One region of the Undibacterium sp. FT79W genome, then DNA from elsewhere that is predicted to be linked to it. Evidence: riboswitches for the same ligand, from Rfam matches in the RefSeq annotation. Region 1 holds a riboswitch; the other holds the start of a gene.

Region 1 (6,262 bases):
GGCGCCAGACAACTGGCAGCAAATCTGGTCGAACAACAGCTGGGGCTGGTCTATGGCGGCGGCAACGTCGGCCTGATGGGTATCATTGCAGATGAAGTCATGCGACTTGGCGGAAACGTCACCGGCATTATCCCCAAAGCCCTGATGGATAAAGAAGTCGGTCATCGCGGCCTGAGCGAGCTGCATATCGTCAAAAATATGCATGAGCGCAAAGCCATGATGGCGGAATTATCCGATGGTTTTATCGCTATGCCAGGCGGCATAGGCACACTCGAAGAATTATTCGAGGTCATGACCTGGGCACAACTGGGTTTTCATGACAAACCGATAGGCTTACTGAATGTCGAAGGCTTCTACGACGGTCTGTTGCAATTTCTGAAGAATACCCAGCAACAAGGTTTCTTGCGCTCAGCGCATTTGGAACTACTCTATTCCAGTAGCAATCCGGCAGAGTTATTACAGCACTTCGCGACCTATCAACCTGTACACATACGTAAATGGGTAGATAAGCCTGACTTGTAATCTGTCATTACTCTGCCACAGACGCGTCGCTGGGAAGCGCCTGTGCCTGCGAATACTTTCCATCCATATCTGGACGAATGCGGTTTTCCCGGAAATACAGAGTAAAATGCCGCTTCATCCGTTCTTTACGTGTTTATTTCAATACTATGAAATTCTCCAAGCAATTTTCTCTGTACGAATCCGAAGCAACTGGCTTTCTCAAAAGTTTAAAAACTGCGAACCCTAAGCTGGAGCAAAGCCAGCGTGACGGTCGCGCGCTGTTATGGGACAAAACTCCGGTTGATCTGGAAACGCAAAAAAACAATCTGGAATCCCGCGTGCCTCAACAAGCTTACGTTTACCAAAACAAAGGCTGATCCTGTCAGAGCGCCCTGCTTGTGACTACTTCTGAACTTCCCTCGTCAGAGTTACCTCTGGTCGGTGCCGTTGATAGCACGCCCGATGTCGTTGACGGCATGGCGTTTGCGCGACTGTACGGCGAGCCATTGTTCAAGCTGCCGAATGATTTATACATTCCGCCAGATGCGCTGGAAGTTTTTCTGGAGGCATTCGAAGGGCCGCTGGATTTATTGCTGTATCTGATCCGCAAACAGAATTTCAATATTCTCGACATTCCGATGGCGCAAGTAACCTTGCAATATCTGAAGTATGTCGATCAGATTCGCGAACATAATCTGGAACTTGCCGCAGAATATCTGCTGATGGCTGCCATGCTGATCGAGATTAAATCGCGCATGTTGCTGCCATCCACCAAAAGCAATGCCGAAGACGAGGCTGAAGACCCGCGTGCGGAATTGGTACGACGCCTGCTCGAATATGAGCAAATGAAACTGGCTGCTTACGATTTAAATGCGATACCGCAATTAGGCCGTGATTTTTTGCATGCGCAGGTATTCGTCGAGCAAAACACGGTATTGCACTGGCCGCACGTGGAAATCGCCGATATACAAGCCGCCTGGGCCGACATCATGAAGCGGGCAACGCTGGTGGCGCATCACAAAATCAGCCGCGAAGAATTATCGGTACGCGAACACATGTCCGGTATTTTACGCAAGCTGCAATCGACTAAATTTGTCGAATTCTCCGAACTGTTCGATCCTTCCCGTGGCGCGCCGGTACTGGTCGTGAATTTTGTCGCCTTGCTCGAACTGGCGAAAGAAACGCTGATAGAAATCACGCAGGCCGAAGCCTTCGCGCCCATCTACGTCAGACTCGCCTATTCGCCAGTCTGAGTATCATTGATAACCGAAACATCACACATTCATTATGAAAATCATTTCATCCATTGAAGAATTACGCGACCATCTGAGCGGTCAGTTACGCACGGCATTTGTGCCAACCATGGGCAATCTGCACGAAGGCCATCTGTCGCTGATGCGACTGGCAAAAAAGCATGGTGACCCGGTGGTCGCCTCGATTTTTGTCAATCGTCTGCAATTCGGACCGAACGAAGATTTCGACAAATATCCGCGTACTTTCCAGGCTGACGTAGAAAAGCTGGAAAAAGAAGGCGTCTATATTTTGTTCGCGCCGACAGAAAAAGATCTGTATCCGGAGCCGCAGGAATTCCGCGTCCGTCCGCCAGACGATCTCGGCAATATTCTCGAAGGCGAATTCCGCCCCGGCTTTTTCACTGGCGTAACCACGGTGGTGTTGAAATTATTCTCTTGCGTACAACCGCGCGTTGCCGTGTTCGGTAAGAAAGACTATCAACAGCTGATGATCGTCAGAAATATGAGCAAGCAATTTGCCTTGCCAACCGAAATCATCGCCGCCGACACTTTCCGTGCTGATGACGGCCTCGCCTTATCGTCGCGCAATATGTATCTCTCTGCCGAAGAGCGGACCGAAGCACCGGCGCTGTATCAGGCATTGAATCAGGTTGCAGAAGAAGTCCGTGGCGGTCATCTGGATATGTTTGAACTCGAACGCAAAGCCATGGCCAGCCTCACAAATCGTCACTGGAAACCGGATTACATTGCGATCCGCAAACGTGCCGACCTGCAACCGCCATCTGCTGGCGATATCGCGCAAGGCGCGCCGCTGGTGGTGCTGGCAGCCGCGAAGCTCGGCAATACCCGTCTGATCGACAATCTGGAAATCTGATGACATCCCTGCGCATGCTGATTGGCAGCGTCTGCATACTGCCTGCACTGCTGGTCAGCGCCAGCAGTGTGGCGGCGGTCAGTGTCAAAGACGATGCGCAGCGTACGATTACGCTGGATAAACCAGCGCAAAGAATCATCAGTCTGGCGCCGCATGCGACCGAATTATTATTTGCAGCTGGTGCCGCAAAAAGTATCGTTGCCGTCAGTGATTACAGCGATTTCCCCGCCGCTGCAAAGGCCTTGCCATCGGTCGGCAATGTCTTTGCCTTAGATCTGGAAAAACTGCTGGCCTTAAAACCTGACCTCGTAGTGGTGTGGGGCACAGGTAGCGGCAAATTACTGGTTAACAAATTACGCGACAATCACATCACCGTTTTTGAGAGTGAGCCTCGCGATTACGAGATGGTGGCCTCCTCGCTGGAACGACTGGCGATACTGGCTGGCACGCCAGCCGCTGGTAAAGCGGCCGCAGAGCAATTCCGTTTGCGGCTCGCCAACCTTCAGAAACAATATCAGAGCGCACGCGACAAACCCATCAGTGTCTTTTATCAAGTCAATCGCAAGCCGCTGATGACGCTGAATGATACGCACATGGTCTCGGCGGCGATACGCTTATGTGGCGGAAAAAACGTCTTTGGTGCACTGAAAGAAATCAGCCCCACCGTGTCAGTGGAAGCTTTGCTGGCGGCGAATCCGGATGCCATTATCACTGGAGGCAGCAACACCGATAGCCTGAATGAGTGGCGACAGTTTTCAGTGCTGACTGCAGCAAAGAAAAATCATCTGTACGCAGTGAATGGCGATTGGCTGAACCGCGCCGGGCCACGCATACTCGATGGCACCGAAGCACTCTGCAAGCAAATTGCTGCGGCCAGAGAAAAGTAAAACGGGCTTACGCCCCCAAGTCATCTCCTCTATCGGCCCACTATCCGCCCACTATCCGCACAATTCAACGCAACAAATAGTTACCCCTCAAGCATGATTCTGTCTTTACGAGGATAATTCATGCCTCAGCCGCTGTGCGGCTTTTTTCTGGATATGATACATGCGTAAAGGCATCTTCCTGGCAGGCTCCGCTTACATCGTCTGGGGTCTGTTTCCACTGTATTTCAAAGCACTGCAAAGCGTTCCCTCCTTAGAAATACTGATCCATCGTATGTTATGGTCGCTGCTGTTTTTAGCCGGCGTGCTCGCCTGGCGTCAGCAATGGTCATGGCTGAGCGCTGTCCGTCGCCAGCCGAAAGTGATTGCCGGTTTTACGCTCAGCGCCCTGCTCTTGTCGAGCAACTGGTTTATCTACATCTGGGCGGTCAACGATGGTCATGTCGTCGATGCGAGTCTGGGTTATTTCATTACACCGCTGGTGAATATTCTGATCGGCTCGGCGGTGTTGCGGGAAAGGCTGCGTCCGGGTCAATGGCTGGCCGTCGCCTTTGCGGCGCTTGGTGTCGCCTGGCTGACCTGGCAAACCGGCCATCTGCCCTGGGTGGCCTTAGCGCTCGCGATCACCTTCGGCACTTACGGTCTGTTGCGTAAAACATCCTCACTGGGCGCGTTGGAAGGCTTGTCGCTGGAAACGATACTGCTGTTTCCCTTCGCTTTCGCTTATCTGGCGTGGCTGACTTTGCATGGGCAAAATGCGTTTCTTGTACAAGACAGCCACATGCAGATATTGCTCGCACTCAGCGGCCCGATCACGGCGATACCGCTGTTACTGTTCGCCGCCGGTGCCCGCCGGATTCCGATGACGACACTCGGTTTACTGCAATACATCGCGCCCAGCGTGCAACTTTTACTCGGCATCTGGGTGTTTCACGAAGCGTTTGATCAGCATAAATTGCTCGGCTTCATTGCGATCTGGGCGGCGCTGCTGGTGTATTCCATGGAAGGCATGTGGATCAGCTTCGCAGCCAAAAAACAGGGAGTATAAGCCTGATTGCACCAAATCTCAGCGTATTTGCTGGGGGTTTTAAGATACTCCCCCCAGTATATTTGAGGCAAAAAAGCACACCAGGTGTGCTTTTTTTTATTGAGCTAAACGATTCATGTTAAAGTGGCGCCTTCGCTAGGGGTCCTGGAAATGTTTTTCCGGGTGAGAGAGTCCCTTATACCTGATCTGGATAATGCCAGCGAAGGGAAGCGCAAAGTTCATGCCTCTGCCACGTCCTTTTGTGTACTCCCGCGCTGTACTTCACCGCAACCGAGAGTACAACATGAAAAACCCATCTGCACATCATCTTCATCCACGCCGTTTATCGTTGATCGCGATTGCTGTCGCACAGGCATTTGCATGGAACGCGGCGCACGCGCAATCCGTTGAAAAAGACTTACCTGAAGTCGTCGTCAGCGGCAACCGGCTCAGCGATGCCAAAGCCGAACGCACCAAAGCCGCCGGTTTTCTGGATACCGCACTGATCGAGACACCGTTTTCGGTCACCGCGTGGACGACGCTGCAAATGCAGGATTTGCGCATACGCCAGACCACCGATGCGATGAAATTCGATGCCAGCGTGAATGACGCCTATAACGCGATCGGCTATGCCGAGCAATTCTCGATTCGCGGTTTTGCGCTGGATAATTCCAGCAGCTATCGCAAAGATGGTTTTGCGATTCCGGGCGATGCCTCGATTCCGCTGGAAAATAAAGAACGCGTTGAAATCCTCAAAGGTATTTCCGGATTCCAGTCTGGCTTTGCCACGCCGGGCGGCATACTGAATTATGTGACCAAGCGCCCGACCACATCCGCACTGCGCAGCATCACCACTGAAATGTCAGAACGCGGCACTTTGTATGGCAGTGCCGATCTGGGCGGCATGAGCGCCGACCGCCAATTCGGTTATCGCATCAATGCCGCAGGCGAACGCCTGCGCTCGTATGTCAAAGGGGCGAATGGTGAGCGCCAGTTTATTTCCGGCGCGTTCGACTGGCATTTGTCGTCGCAGGCTTTGCTGCAACTCGATCTCGATTATCAGCACAAATCACAGCTCTCAGTGCCGGGCTTCCAGCTCACGAATGGCACCGATCTGCCACGCAATATCAGCGCCGATATGATGCTGAATCAACAGCCGTGGGCGAAACCGGTCGATACCCGCAACACCAATGTGGGCGTGCGTTTTGAATACAAAATCAACGCCGACTGGAACGCCAGCTTTGCGGCAAATCAGCATGAATTCAAACGCGACGATTACACCGCGTTTCCGTATGGCTGCAGTTCTGCCAATCTGGCCCCGGGCTATTGCGCGAATGGCGATTACGATGTGTATGATTATCGCAGCCTGAATGAGTCGAAATCGATGACCGGCACCCAGGCGCTGCTCAGCGGTAAATTTAACACCTTCGTATTCGCCCATACGTTTGCAGCAGGTTTATCCACTTCCCGCCGCAAAGATTATTTTGGCGATTACATTTACGATTACGCTGGTACCAGCAATTTGTATAACCCGGTTGCCGTTGCACCATCGCCAAATCAGCCGGGAGCGGCCAGCTTACGTCGCACCGATAAAGAATGGTCGGTATTTGCTCAAGACATCATCAGCCTCAGCGATGCCTGGAAACTGCACGCCGGCGTGCGCCATCTGCATATAGAGCGCACCCAACTCGATAATCCCGGCTATGACCGCAATGCCTGGGTG
Region 2 (6,262 bases), on a different contig from region 1:
CGTCGCGATACCGGCGTGATCGGTGCCGGGTATCCACGCCGTGTTGTAACCGCGCATACGATAGTAACGTGTCAGACCATCCATGATGGTCTGGTTAAATGCGTGCCCCATATGCAGCGTGCCGGTCACGTTCGGCGGCGGCAACTGGATAGAAAATGAGGGTTTGCCATCGTCCATGCTGGCCGCGAAATAACCGCGTTTCTCCCACTCGGAGCGCCATTGTTGTTCGATTTCTGCGGGTTCGAAAGACTTCGCTAATTCCATGATTGTCTGAAAGTTGAGTGTGCTAAACCTTTGATTATAAATGACAGTGCTGTCTGATATCGCGCTATTACATAATTCTGCCCGGCTTTTTGCTGCTTAGTCCTGTCAATTGTCGTAGAAGTTTTGCTACCTGTTTTTTAGTCGCTCCCGCATTTGTCCCAAAAATGTTATTTTTTTGCGATAAAGTGTTAGGATAGATTTTCCTGCCTTTTACTTTTCGTTGCTTATAAATACCGATGGCGAACCTCAGAACGTGGACTTTTATATCTCTGTGTGTCTGTGGTGCGTTGGCCCTTTCGCTATCGGCGTCTCCTGCAAAAGCTGACGAAAAGGCCGATCTTGAACATATCAACAATATCCGGAAATTATCTGATACCGATAATACCGAAGCCTTAAAACAACTTGAGTTCCTGAAACAAAAACAGTTCGCCAAATCGACACCCAAGGTGCGTCTGGAGGCGCTCAAGGTCATCGTCAGCCTGTATTACGATGCGGGACGGATACAGTCCGCGCTTGATAGCATTGCTGAATTAAAAACACTGGCAGGATCTGAACATGATCAGGATGGTGTGGCAATCGCCCGCATCATGGAAAGTTACGCACTGATTGATGATGGTAAACCCGATGATGCGATAAAGAACTTATTACAGATACGATCTACTCTGCATGCATCCGCCAGCGCGGAGGTTCGTATGCGTTTGCACAGTGCGTTTGGCTCGGCGTATTACATTACCGGTAATTTTGCGGCGTCATTGCAGCATTTTCTCGAAGCATTACGGCTCACCGATGAGCTGACCACACGCAAAATCGAAAACCGCATGTACAAACTGGACGCCATTGCCAAGTTGTACTCCGTCATGAAAGACCCTGAAAAAGCGCTGGTGACGATAGATGAAGCTTTTTCTTTGTCGCCTTTGTCGCGCTCACCCAAAACGGCGGCATCGCTGAACATCAGCCAGGGAATTGCATTATCGGCGCTGCACAGAAATAAGGAGGCAGCCGAAGCGTATAAGCGCGCCCTGAAACTGGCCAACGAGGCGGGATTAGTCGCCATGGCGGTGACCAGCCTGATTAATATCAGCGATTATTACCTGATCATGAATCAGTACCGTCAGGCGGAAAATTATGCAAGGCAGGCACTCAAAGAAGCTGAGACACTGAAGGACAAGCAATCGATCACCATCGCCCGTGTGAATCTGGGGTTTGCGCTGGCAGGTCAGGGAAAGATTTCCCAAGGCGTTGAGTTGATTAACGACGTAGTGAAGTACTTTCTCGACTCGGATCAGAAGCCGGATGCCGAGGCTGTACTAGCCGAGCAGGCCGCGATGTATGAGCGCGCCGCTATGTACAAAGAGGCGTTACAAACCGTGCGTCAGCAGCAAGAACTCAGCAACGAACTATTTCGCTCAGACCGGGCCAAGGCCGTTGCCGCATTACAGGAACAGTTCCATTCCGAGCAAAAGCAGAAGCAGATTGAATTACTGGCGAAAGAAAATGACCTGAAGGACGCGGACATCCGCAATCATCGCTTGCAGCAAATCGTTACGCTGCTGGGGGCGATTGTGACTGTGCTGATGGTGGCATTTTTGTTCCTGTTATATCGCCGGGTAAAGAGGATTAATCTGCAATTGCGTGAAGCTAATTCACAGCTGGAATTTCATGCCATACGTGATCCGCTCACCGGGCTTTACAACCGCCGTTCTTTCCTCGACATGATGAAGGCAAGAATGGCGCAGGCCGAGGCGGAGCGGCGCGATGTGCAGGAAAATAATCCGGATTGTCTGATCTTGCTGGATATCGATTATTTCAAACAGATTAATGATGGATTGGGGCATGCCGTTGGGGACGCGGTGTTGATGGAAGTAGCGCACCGGTTGCGGAAAGTGGTGCGGGACACCGATATGGTGCTGCGTTGGGGCGGAGAGGAATTTCTGGTGTTTTCACCGAAATCGTCGCCATCCCAGAGCGCCGGTTTGGTTGAACGTCTGTTGCAAGCGGTTGGAGCTGAACCTATCGTTGCCGGCGACAAGGAAATACAGGTCACGGTAACCGCGGGCTTCATTGCCTTGCCATTTTCTGACGTACCAGAGTCGGCATTCGGCTGGGAAAAAGTATTGCAGATTGCCGATATGGCGTTGTACCTGGGGAAGGCACATGGTCGTAACCGTGCTTACGGTATTTCGCGTTTGTTGGTTCCGCCTGAGATCGCGTTGCCAGTGCTGGAAACGGATATCTCCACGGCGATTGCGAATGGCATGGTGGAGTTGATCGAAGTGTCGGGGCCACCCAGGCTGGATTTATCATTCGCTAAAACGCCAGAGCCGCATTGATACTGATATTGGTTTGTCTGATTTTCATCATGCAATCGTAAAATTGACACTCTGATTAAATCCGCAATAAACCCGCTATAATGGCGGTCTTCCGGGCAAAGACAAAAGCACTGTTTTTGCCCGGATAAAAAATGCTAGGGGTCCTGTCCGCACTTGTGCGATGACGGGTGAGAAATACCCTCGAACCTGATCTGGATAATGCCAGCGAAGGGAAGCTGCTAAAGACTGCCAACGTCGTTACCGCGACAACTGCCACCTCTTTACAAACTCCTTTGCTGGCTCCATGCCTATATGCAAAGCGCAAAGGAGCCAAAATGAATGCCAACCCACAATTTCTGTCCGCCACCGCGACAGTTGATGAAGCCGCGATACAGCCGCTGCCGAATTCCCGCAAAATCTATGTACAGGGCAGCCGCCCCGATATCCGCGTGCCCATGCGCGAAATCAGCCAGTCGGATACGCCCGCCATGTTCGGTTCGGAAAAAAATCCGCCGATTTATGTCTACGATACTTCCGGTCCGTACACTGACCCTGACGTCAAAATTGATATCCGTTCCGGCCTGTCTTCTGTGCGTGGCAACTGGATTGCAGAAAGAAACGATACCGAAGAGCTGGCTGGCCCGACTTCCGAATATGGCATAGCGCGGCTGAATGATCCCAAACTGGCTGAACTGCGCTTCAACCTGAAACGCAAACCACGTCGAGCGCTGGCAGGAAAAAATGTGACGCAGATGCACTATGCGCGGCAAGGCATCATCACACCAGAAATGGAATACATCGCGATTCGCGAAAACCTGCAACGCAAAGAATATCTGGAACAATTAAAAGCGTCCGGCCCTATGGGTAACAAGCTGGCAGATCTGATGGGGCGCCAGCATCCGGGGCAGTCTTTTGGTGCAGCCGCATTTTCCAATCCTTCGAATGAGATCACGCCGGAATTCGTGCGCTCAGAAGTTGCACGCGGCCGCGCGATTATTCCGGCGAACATCAATCATCCTGAAGTCGAACCGATGATCATTGGACGTAATTTTCTGGTGAAAATTAACGCGAATATCGGCAACTCCGCAGTGACTTCATCGATAGGTGAAGAGGTCGAAAAAATGACCTGGGCGATACGCTGGGGCGGCGACAACGTGATGGATCTGTCGACTGGAAAACACATCCATGAAACCCGCGAATGGATCATCCGCAATTCGCCGGTGCCCATCGGTACTGTGCCGATTTATCAGGCTTTAGAAAAAGTGAATGGCAAGGCAGAAGATCTGACCTGGGAAATCTTTCGCGACACGCTGATTGAGCAAGCAGAGCAGGGCGTCGATTACTTCACGATCCACGCAGGAGTGCGTCTGCAATATGTGCCGCTGACAGCGAAACGTATGACAGGCATCGTTTCGCGTGGCGGTTCTATCATGGCGAAATGGTGTCTCGCGCATCATAAAGAAAGCTTCCTGTACGAGCATTTCGAAGACATCTGCGAGATCATGAAAGCCTACGATGTGTCATTCAGTCTGGGAGACGGTTTGCGTCCAGGTTCGATTTACGACGCCAACGATGAAGCGCAGCTCGGTGAATTGAAAACGCTGGGCGAATTGACGCAGATAGCGTGGAAACACGATGTACAGGTGATGATAGAAGGGCCCGGTCATGTGCCCATGCACCTGATCAAAGAAAACATGGATCTGCAACTAGAACAGTGCCACGAAGCGCCGTTCTACACACTGGGACCATTGACGACCGATATTGCACCGGGTTACGACCACATCACTTCCGGCATCGGCGCGGCGCAAATCGGTTGGTATGGCACGGCCATGCTGTGCTACGTGACACCGAAAGAGCATCTGGGTTTGCCGAATAAAGTCGACGTCAAAGACGGCATCATCACTTACAAAATTGCCGCGCATGCCGCTGATCTCGCGAAAGGCCATCCGGGTGCGCAAATCCGCGATAACGCCTTGTCGAAAGCTCGTTTTGAATTCCGCTGGGAAGATCAGTTCAACATCGGTCTTGACCCTGACAAAGCGCGCGAATTTCACGATGAAACTCTACCGAAAGATTCTGCCAAAGTCGCGCATTTCTGCTCTATGTGCGGGCCGCATTTCTGCTCCATGAAAATCACGCAGGAAGTGCGTGATTACGCAGCGAATCAGGGTATCAGCGAAATCGATGCGCTGAAAAAAGGCATGGAAGTGAAGGCGGTGGAATTCATTCAATCCGGCGCTGAAATTTATAAAAAACAGTAAGCGGTGACGATGATGGAAATTCAGTTAAATGGCGCGCCGCATCAGATCAGGTCTGCACAACTGGTGGCTGATTTAATTGCCGATCTGAGTCTGATGGATAAAGCGATTGCGGTGGCGGTGAACCGCCAGATTATTCCGCGTTCATGCTGGGCAGATCACGCATTGCAGGCGAATGACAAAGTCGATGTGGTGCGCGCCATTGGTGGCGGCTGACGGCTGAAAAATAACTCAGGCAGTGCTGACTGTCTGACGGAAAAACAGAAAAGGATTTGAAGATGCAAACAGAAATAAATAAAGAAATCGACGCAGACAGCGGCCTGACGATTGCCGGTAAAACTTACCGTTCACGCTTGTTGGTTGGCAGCGGAAAATATAAAGATCTGAAGCAAACACGTCTGGCAACCGAAGCTGCGGGAGCGGAAATTATTACGGTCGCAATTCGTCGCGTGAACATCGGTCAGGACCCGAATGCGCCTAGCTTGCTGGATGCGGTGCCGCCATCCAAATACACAATCTTGCCGAATTCAGCCGGATGCTATAACGCAGCAGATGCGGTCTACACCTTGCAGCTCGGGCGCGAATTACTGGGCGGCCATAAGCTGTGCAAACTCGAAGTGTTGGGCGATGAAAAGACCTTGTTCCCGAATATGCCGGAAACCCTGAAAGCCGCGAAAACACTGGTGCAGGATGGCTTTGATGTGATGGTGTATTGCAGCGACGATCCGATACAGGCGCGTATGCTGGAAGACATAGGCTGCGTGGCGGTGATGCCGCTGGCGTCACTCATTGGTTCTGGTATGGGCATACTGAATCCGTGGAATCTGTCGCTGATTATCGAACAGGCCAAAGTGCCGGTGCTGGTGGATGCGGGCGTTGGCACCGCATCGGATGCAGCGATTGCGATGGAGCTGGGTTGCGATGGCGTGTTGATGAATACCGCGATTGCCGGTGCTAAAGACCCAGTCCGCATGGCGCGGGCAATGGGGCTGGCAGTCGAGGCGGGGCGCGAAGCGTTTCTGGCAGGACGCATGCCGCGTAAATTTTCCGCGTCGCCATCCTCACCGATGGCAGGGCGCATCGTCTGATGGCAGCGACGATCCCGCAGCGCCCATGTGTGCTGGTGTTTGCCGGACACGATCCCAGCGGTGGCGCGGGCATACAGGCGGATATCGAAGCGATCGCCGCGCAGGGCGCGCATGCCTTGCCGGTCATCACTGCGCTGACGGTACAGGACAATGACCATGTCTATGCGCTGGAGGCCGTGCCGCATACGCTGATACTTCAGCAAGCACAGTGCTTACTAGACAAAATACCGGTGGCTGCGATTAAAGTCGGTATCGCTGGCAATGCAGAAAATGCGTGTGCCATCGCGGCGCTGATACAGCAGTTGCGGATAAAAAATCCGCGTCTGCCGGTGGTGGTCGATAC

The links. Region 1 has a riboswitch for thiamine pyrophosphate ahead of H8K38_RS12155 (TonB-dependent siderophore receptor). Riboswitches for the same ligand answer to the same signal wherever they lie in the genome.
Region 2: linked by a shared signal. The riboswitch ahead of thiC (phosphomethylpyrimidine synthase ThiC) and the one ahead of H8K38_RS12155 (TonB-dependent siderophore receptor) in region 1 are both predicted to bind thiamine pyrophosphate.

The regions. Positions count from the first base shown of each region.
Region 1 covers NZ_JACOGB010000006.1:158,116-164,377, reverse strand. The annotation lists gene H8K38_RS12185 (TIGR00730 family Rossman fold protein) at 1-522, shown strand, start outside; gene H8K38_RS12180 (DUF3460 family protein) at 669-878, shown strand; gene H8K38_RS12175 (ScpA family protein) at 978-1,754, shown strand; gene panC (pantoate--beta-alanine ligase) at 1,789-2,628, shown strand; gene H8K38_RS12165 (cobalamin-binding protein) at 2,628-3,515, shown strand; gene rarD (EamA family transporter RarD) at 3,676-4,560, shown strand; TPP riboswitch at 4,688-4,785, shown strand; gene H8K38_RS12155 (TonB-dependent siderophore receptor) at 4,844-6,262, shown strand, end outside.
Region 2 covers NZ_JACOGB010000001.1:27,187-33,448, forward strand. The annotation lists gene H8K38_RS00110 (valine--tRNA ligase) at 1-264, opposite strand, end outside; gene H8K38_RS00115 (diguanylate cyclase) at 552-2,594, shown strand; TPP riboswitch at 2,721-2,824, shown strand; gene thiC (phosphomethylpyrimidine synthase ThiC) at 2,909-4,834, shown strand; gene thiS (sulfur carrier protein ThiS) at 4,847-5,047, shown strand; gene H8K38_RS00130 (thiazole synthase) at 5,110-5,919, shown strand; gene H8K38_RS00135 (hydroxymethylpyrimidine/phosphomethylpyrimidine kinase) at 5,919-6,262, shown strand, end outside.